Caldimonas brevitalea: one gene and its partner. The protein of the gene in region 1 interacts with the protein of each later gene in a pairwise test. Links are inferred from orthologs where the notes say so. Each region holds a gene or a part of one and is shown on either strand. Other genes may lie near its edges. The genes, in order: uvrA and uvrB.

What was found.
Region 2: the proteins of uvrA (region 1) and uvrB interact in binary tests that used the Escherichia coli proteins (3 or more experiments, as listed by UniProt). The link is inferred for Caldimonas brevitalea from one-to-one orthologs.

Annotation. Positions count from the first base shown.
Region 1 is NZ_CP011371.1:187,264-190,994, forward strand. What follows is about bases 294-3,711. They hold uvrA (excinuclease ABC subunit UvrA), read right to left. Parts: upstream 3,344-3,711; coding sequence 494-3,343; downstream 294-493. UniProt on the Escherichia coli protein: The UvrABC repair system catalyzes the recognition and processing of DNA lesions. UvrA is an ATPase and a DNA-binding protein. A damage recognition complex composed of 2 UvrA and 2 UvrB subunits scans DNA for abnormalities.
Region 2 is NZ_CP011371.1:3,816,430-3,819,703, reverse strand. Bases 202-3,162 are described here. They hold uvrB (excinuclease ABC subunit UvrB), read left to right. Parts: upstream 202-618; coding sequence 619-2,706; downstream 2,707-3,162. Other genes in these bases: AAW51_RS16145 (ROK family protein), read right to left, coding at 2,789-3,162; AAW51_RS16155 (amino acid aminotransferase), read right to left, coding at 202-505. In the rest of the region: more of AAW51_RS16155, read right to left, coding at 1-201; more of AAW51_RS16145, read right to left, coding at 3,163-3,274. UniProt on the Escherichia coli protein: The UvrABC repair system catalyzes the recognition and processing of DNA lesions. A damage recognition complex composed of 2 UvrA and 2 UvrB subunits scans DNA for abnormalities.

The DNA of each region.
Region 1 (3,731 bases):
CGAGCAGCAGCGCTCGCAGCAAGGCGCGACCCTTGTCGCGCCTTGCGAGGTCATCCGGCGCAGGACAGGTCGAGCTGTTCCAGTCTGAGTCCCTCTGCTCCACGCCAACGTCGTTCAGATGTTCAGCATCAGCGATGGGCAGGATAGGCATGAAGGTACGCCGTGTCGTGACCGAAGGAGGGCTTGCGGCAGGCCTGCGCGCAGCTGCTGTAGCCACGTCCCCGTTCACACCCTGACGGCTGCCCGTCCGGCACCCTACCATGGGAAACGACTTTCCGGTCCTGTTGCCTGCCGCAGTGCAACTTGTGCGTCGGCACCTCACCCAGCGAGACCGCGGCGTCATTTGTTGCCGGGCAGCTGTAGAGGAGGCCAGAGCGATCCCGTTCGTATCCGGCTGATCTGCAAGTATCGTGCTCGTGATACTTGGCGATACTTGGGAACGGCCGAGAGAAGCCCAAGCTTCGCGAACCCATCCGACGCCCCGCTACCCCCCTCACTCCTCCAACAACGGCCTCAAATACTTCCCCGTATAACTCCCCGCAAACGCCGCAATCTCCTCCGGCGTCCCCGTCACCACCACCGTCCCACCCCCGGCCCCACCCTCGGGCCCCATGTCGATCACCCAGTCGGCGGTCTTGATCACATCCAGGTTGTGCTCGATCACGACAATCGTGTTCCCCTGGTCCCGCAACTGGTGCAGCACCTGCAGCAGCAACTGGATGTCCGCAAAGTGCAAGCCGGTGGTCGGCTCATCCAGGATGTAGAGCGTGCGCCCCGTGTCCCGCTTGCTCAGCTCCAGCGCCAGCTTCACACGCTGCGCCTCGCCGCCTGACAAGGTGGTCGCGCTCTGCCCCAGGTGGATGTACCCCAAGCCCACATCCAGCAGCGTCTGCAGCTTCCGCGCAATCGACGGCACCGCGCTGAAGAACTCGCGCGCATCTTCCACCGTCATGTCGAGCACTTCGCTGATGTTGCGCCCCTTGTAGAGCACCTCCAGCGTCTCGCGGTTGTAGCGCTTGCCGTGGCACACGTCGCAGGGCACATACACGTCCGGCAGGAAGTGCATCTCCACTTTCAACACGCCGTCGCCCTGGCAGGCCTCGCAGCGCCCGCCCGCGACGTTGAAGCTGAAGCGGCCCGCGCCATACCCGCGCTCACGCGCGGTCGGTACCTCGGCAAACAGCTCGCGGATCGGCGTGAACAAGCCGGTGTAGGTGGCCGGGTTCGACCGCGGCGTGCGCCCGATCGGCGACTGGTCGACGTTGATGATCTTGTCGAAGGCGTCCAGCCCCTCGATGTCGTCGTGCGGCGCCGGCTCGGTGTGGCTCTGGTAGAGCTTGCGGGCCACCGCAGCATACAAGGTGTCGTTGACCAGCGTCGACTTGCCCGAGCCCGATACACCGGTGACGCAGGTGAACAAGCCCACCGGCATCTCGACCGTCACGCCCTTCAGGTTGTTGCCGCGCGCGTTGACGATGCGCAGCACCTTGGCGTCCTCGCCCACCGCGGCGCGGTGGCGCTGACGCGGCACGCCGATCTTGAGCTTGCGCGCCAAATACTGCCCGGTCAGCGACACGTCGCTCGCGGCCACCTCGTCCGGCGTGCCCTGCACCATCACCTGGCCGCCATGCACCCCGGCACCCGGCCCCATGTCGACCACATGGTCCGCCGCGCGGATCATGTCTTCGTCATGCTCCACCACCAGCACCGAATTGCCCAGATCGCGCAAATGCTTCAACGTGCCGATCAGGCGGTCGTTGTCGCGCTGGTGCAAGCCGATGCTCGGCTCGTCGAGCACGTACATCACGCCCGTGAGCCCCGAGCCAATCTGCGACGCCAGCCGGATGCGCTGCGCCTCACCGCCCGACAAGGTGTCGGCGCTGCGGTCGAGGCTCAGGTAGTCGAGGCCGACGTTGTTCAAAAAGCTCAGACGTGAACGAATCTCGCGCACCACCTTGTCGGCGATCTCGGCCTTGGCGCCCTTCAGTCGCAGCGTGTCGAAGATGCCCAGCGCTTCACGCAGCGTCGCATGCGAAATCTCGTAGATGGGCCGCGCCGAGCTGGTCGCCGCGTCCACCAGCTTCACATGCCGCGCCTCGCGCCGCAGCCGCGTGCCTTCGCACTCGGGGCAGGGCTTGGCGCTCTGGTAGCGCACCAGCTCTTCGCGCACCGCCACCGAGTCGGTCTCGCGAAAGCGGCGCTCGAAGTTGGGGATGATGCCCTCGAAGGGGTGCGTGCGCTTGACCGAGCGCTTGCGCCCGTTGGCACCCTCGGCCTGGTAGACGAACTCGATCTCTTCCTCGCCCGAGCCGCGCAGCAACACCTGCTGGGCCTGCGGTGGCAGCTCTTCCCAGGGCAGGTCGATGTTGAACTTGTAGTGCTTGGCCACACTCTCCAGCATCGAGAAGGTGTAGGCGTTGCGCCGGTCCCAGCCTTTGACGGCACCGCTGGCAATGCTCAACGACGGGAAGGCGACCACACGGTCAGGGTCGAACACCGTCACCTCGCCCAAACCGTCGCACGACGGGCAGGCGCCCACCGGCGAGTTGAACGAGAACAGCCGAGGCTCCAGCTCGGACAGCGAGTAGTTGCAGGCCGGGCAGGCGAACTTGCTCGAAAACAGATGCTCGTGGCCCGTGTCCATCTCCAGCGCAATCGCGCGTCCGTCGGCAATGCGCAGCGACGCCTCGAAGCTCTCGGCCAGCCGCTGTTTCAGGTCACCGCGCACCTTCACACGGTCCACCACGATGTCGATGTCGTGCTTCTCGGTCTTCTTGAGCTTGGGCACCTCCACCGCTTCGAAGATGGTGCCGTCGATGCGAAAGCGCACATACCCGCGCGCCTGCATGTCCTGGAACAGTTCCACATGCTCGCCCTTGCGGTCGCGCATCACCGGCGCCAGCACCATCAGCTTGGTGTCCTCGGGCAGCGCCAGCACCGCGTCGACCATCTGGCTCACGCTCTGGGCTTCCAGCGGCAGCTGGTGGACGGGGCAGAACGGTGTGCCGGCGCGGGCGTACAGCAAGCGCAGATAGTCGTGGATCTCGGTCACCGTGCCGACCGTCGAGCGTGGGTTGTGGCTGGTGGCCTTCTGCTCGATCGAGATCGCCGGCGACAGCCCTTCGATCACGTCGACGTCCGGCTTGTCCATCAGCTGCAGAAACTGCCGCGCGTAGGCCGACAGGCTCTCCACATAACGCCGCTGGCCCTCGGCGTACAAGGTGTCGAAGGCGAGCGACGACTTGCCCGAGCCCGACAGGCCGGTGATCACCACCAGCTGATGCCGCGGCAGGTCGAGGTCGATGTTCTTGAGGTTGTGCGTGCGCGCCCCGCGGATGCGGATCTGCGGCGCTTCGGGCCCTCGTGCAGGCGCTGCTGCTGGCGCCGGCGGCGCGACGCTGACGGACTCGGTCGTGGCGCGTGTCGCAGGGGCAGACGAGGCTGGCGCGCCGCCGGCGGACGGTGTGCCGACGACAGCGTCGGCGGCTGCCGCAGGGTCGGCCGGCGTGCCTTTGGCCTGGGCCGTTTCTTCAGCCTTCCGACGGCCGCCTGCCGCGGTCTTGCGTGTCACGGCTGCCGCCGAGGCGGCGCCGGCCGGGCTGGTGTTCCCCGCGTGCTGCGCCTTGGGGGAAGCCGGCGCGGTTCCCGCCGCGGCGGAAGTCGTTGGGCGCTTGCGGGGTGTCGGACGCTCGGACATGGCAATGGATCAATCAGCCGGAAGGAGGAAAGGA
Region 2 (3,274 bases), 3.6 Mb from region 1 along the record:
GCGACGTCAGCAGGCCGTCGAAGTTGATGCCGCGCTTGGCCGCGTCGTAGTAGGCGTAGGTGCCGACCGTGAAACCGGCGCTCTCGAACAGCGCGCGGTGGTTTTCCCAGCTCGGGTCGCTGATCAACACCTGGGCGTTCGGGTTCAGCTTCTTCAGGAAGTCGGCGCCGATCTTGAGGCCGCCAGTGCCGCCGATGCCTTGCACGGTCGCGATGCGGCCGTCCTTGACGGCCGCGCTGTCGGCGCCGAACACCAGCGTCTGCACTGCACGGTCGTAGGCGGCGATGCCGTCGATCGGGAGGTAGCCGCGCGCCTTGGGCGCTTCGAGCATCTGCTTTTCGGCCGCCGCGACGCACTTCAACAGGGGCAGCTTGCCGTTGTCGTCGTAGTACACGCCCACACCGAGGTTCACTTTGTTGGGGTTCGGGTCGGCGTTGAACTGCTCGTTGAGCCCGAGGATCGGGTCACGGGGGGCCATTTCGACAGCGGCAAAGAGCGTTGCCATGAGGTCTTTCCTAATCAGTGAAGTGAGCAGGCGAGGGGCTTGGCCTAAGATCACCGCACCCCTGCGCCCGACGGCGAGGAACAACCTCCATTTTAGGCCGCTGCCCGTATCCCATGGCTGACACTCCGACCGAAGTTTCCGTGCTGGACGACAACAAGTTCGTGCACTTCCCCGGTTCGCCCTTCCAGCTTTACCAGCCGTACCCCCCGGCGGGCGACCAGCCGGTCGCCATCGACAAGCTGGTCGAAGGTGTGCAGGACGGCCTGAGCTACCAGACGCTGCTGGGCGTCACCGGGTCCGGCAAGACCTTCACGATGGCCAACGTCATCGCGCGGCTGGGCCGCCCGGCGATCGTGTTCGCGCCCAACAAGACCCTGGCTGCGCAGCTCTACAGCGAGTTCCGCGAGTTCTTCCCGCGCAACGCCGTCGAGTATTTCGTCAGCTACTACGACTACTACCAGCCGGAAGCCTACGTCCCGCAGCGCGACCTCTACATCGAGAAGGACAGCTCGATCAACGAACACATCGAGCAGATGCGGCTGTCGGCCACCAAGAGCCTGCTGGAGCGCCGCGACGTGGTGATCGTCGCCACGGTCTCCGCCATCTACGGCATCGGCAACCCGAGCGACTACCACCAGATGGTGATGACGATGCGGGTGGGCGACAAGGTGGGTCAGCGCGACGTGATCGCCCAGCTGATCCGCATGCAATACAAGCGCAACGAGATCGATTTCGCGCGCGGCACGTTCCGGGTGCGCGGCGACACGATCGACGTGTTCCCGGCCGAGCACTCCGAGCTGGCCATCCGCATCGAGCTGTTCGACGACGAGATCGAGTCGCTGCAGCTGTTCGACCCGCTCACCGGCCGCGTGCGGCAGAAGATCCCGCGCTTCACGGTCTATCCGAGCAGCCATTACGTCACGCCACGCGAGCGGGTGCTGTCGGCCATCGAAGGCATCAAGGAGGAGTTGCGTACCCGGCTCGACGAACTGGTCAAGGCCGGCAAGCTGGTCGAAGCGCAACGCCTCGAACAGCGCACCCGTTTCGACCTCGAGATGCTGCAGGAAATCGGCCATTGCAAGGGCATCGAGAACTACACCCGGCATGTGTCGGGCTCGAAGCCGGGCGAGCCGCCGTCGACATTGGTGGACTATCTGCCGCCCGACGCGCTGATGTTCCTCGACGAGAGCCATGTGTTGATCGGCCAGCTCGGCGGCATGTACAACGGCGACCGGGCCCGCAAGACGACGCTGGTGGAGTATGGCTTCAGGCTGCCGAGTGCCCTCGACAACCGGCCGCTGAAGTTCGAGGAGTTCGAACGCAAGATGCGGCAGGTGATGTTCGTCACGGCGACCCCGGCCGACTATGAAAAGCGTACCGCCGGCCAGGTGGTGGAGCAGGTGGTGCGGCCGACCGGCCTGGTTGACCCGGTGGTCGAGGTGCGGCCCGCGACGCACCAGGTCGACGACGTGCTGCAGGAGATCCGCGAGCGGGTCGAGGTCAACGAGCGGGTGCTGATCACCACGCTTACCAAGCGCATGGCCGAGCAGCTGACCGACTACCTGTCCGACAACGGCGTGAAGGTGCGCTACCTGCACTCGGACGTCGACACCGTCGAACGGGTCGAGATCCTGCGCGACCTGCGCCTGGGCACCTTCGATGTGCTGGTGGGCATCAACCTGCTGCGCGAGGGGCTGGACATCCCGGAGGTGTCGCTGGTGGCCATCCTCGATGCCGACAAGGAAGGTTTCCTGCGCGCCGAACGCTCGTTGATCCAGACCATCGGGCGCGCCGCGCGCAACGTCAACGGCAAAGCCATCCTGTACGCCGACAAAATGACCGACTCGATGCGGCGCGCCATTGGCGAGACCGAGCGCCGACGTGCCAAGCAGCTCGAGCACAACCAGGCGCAGGGCATCACACCGCGCACGGTCACCAAACACGTCAAGGAATTGATCGACGGCGTGTTCTCCGCGCAGGAATCCCGCCAGGGCCTGAAGGCGGCGGAAGAAGCGGCCAAGGTCGAGGCCTTGTCGGAGAAAGACCTGGGCAAGCGCATCAAGCAGCTCGAGAAGCAGATGCTCGAACACGCCCGCAACCTGGAGTTCGAGAAGGCGGCGCGGGTGCGCGACCAATTGGCTCTGCTGAAGGAGCAGGCCTTCGGCGCCGCCGGCGACGACAAGATCGTTCCGATCGGTTGACGCTGGTGGCGGTCGGCAGCGCTGGTTGGGCAGCCTGTGCTGCGCGGTGCGGTGCGAGCCCTTTCAGGCGGTGCGGCCGGCCTCAGGCCGGTTCGGCCACGGCACTGCCGCGCATCGCGGCGTCCGAGAGCGGGCGCACCTGGTAGTGGATCACGGCAGCGGCGGCGCCCACGGCGTGGGCGAGACGGCCGAAGCGGGCCTGCCGGACCGTCGGCGGCTGCAGGCCGGCTTCCTGCGCATAACGCTCGAGCCGTTCGCGCGCCGGGCCGAGCAAGCTGTCCCCCAGTTCGCAGGTCGGCCCACCCAGCACAATGACCGCCGGATCGAAGGCGGCCCACAGGTTCTGCATCAACAGCCCCAGGTGCTGGCCGGCGCGGTCCAGCGCGGCACGCAAGGCGGGGTCGCGGTGGGCCCGATCGGCGTCGAAGGCGGCCGGCGGCAGACTTTGTAGCAGCGCCGAAGGATCGCGCGTGCGCGGCAGCTGGTCGGTGCCGAGCACGGCCTGCGTCACGGCCGCGAGCCCGATGAAGGCCTCGGCGCAGCCGCGCCGGCCGCAACTGCACAACGG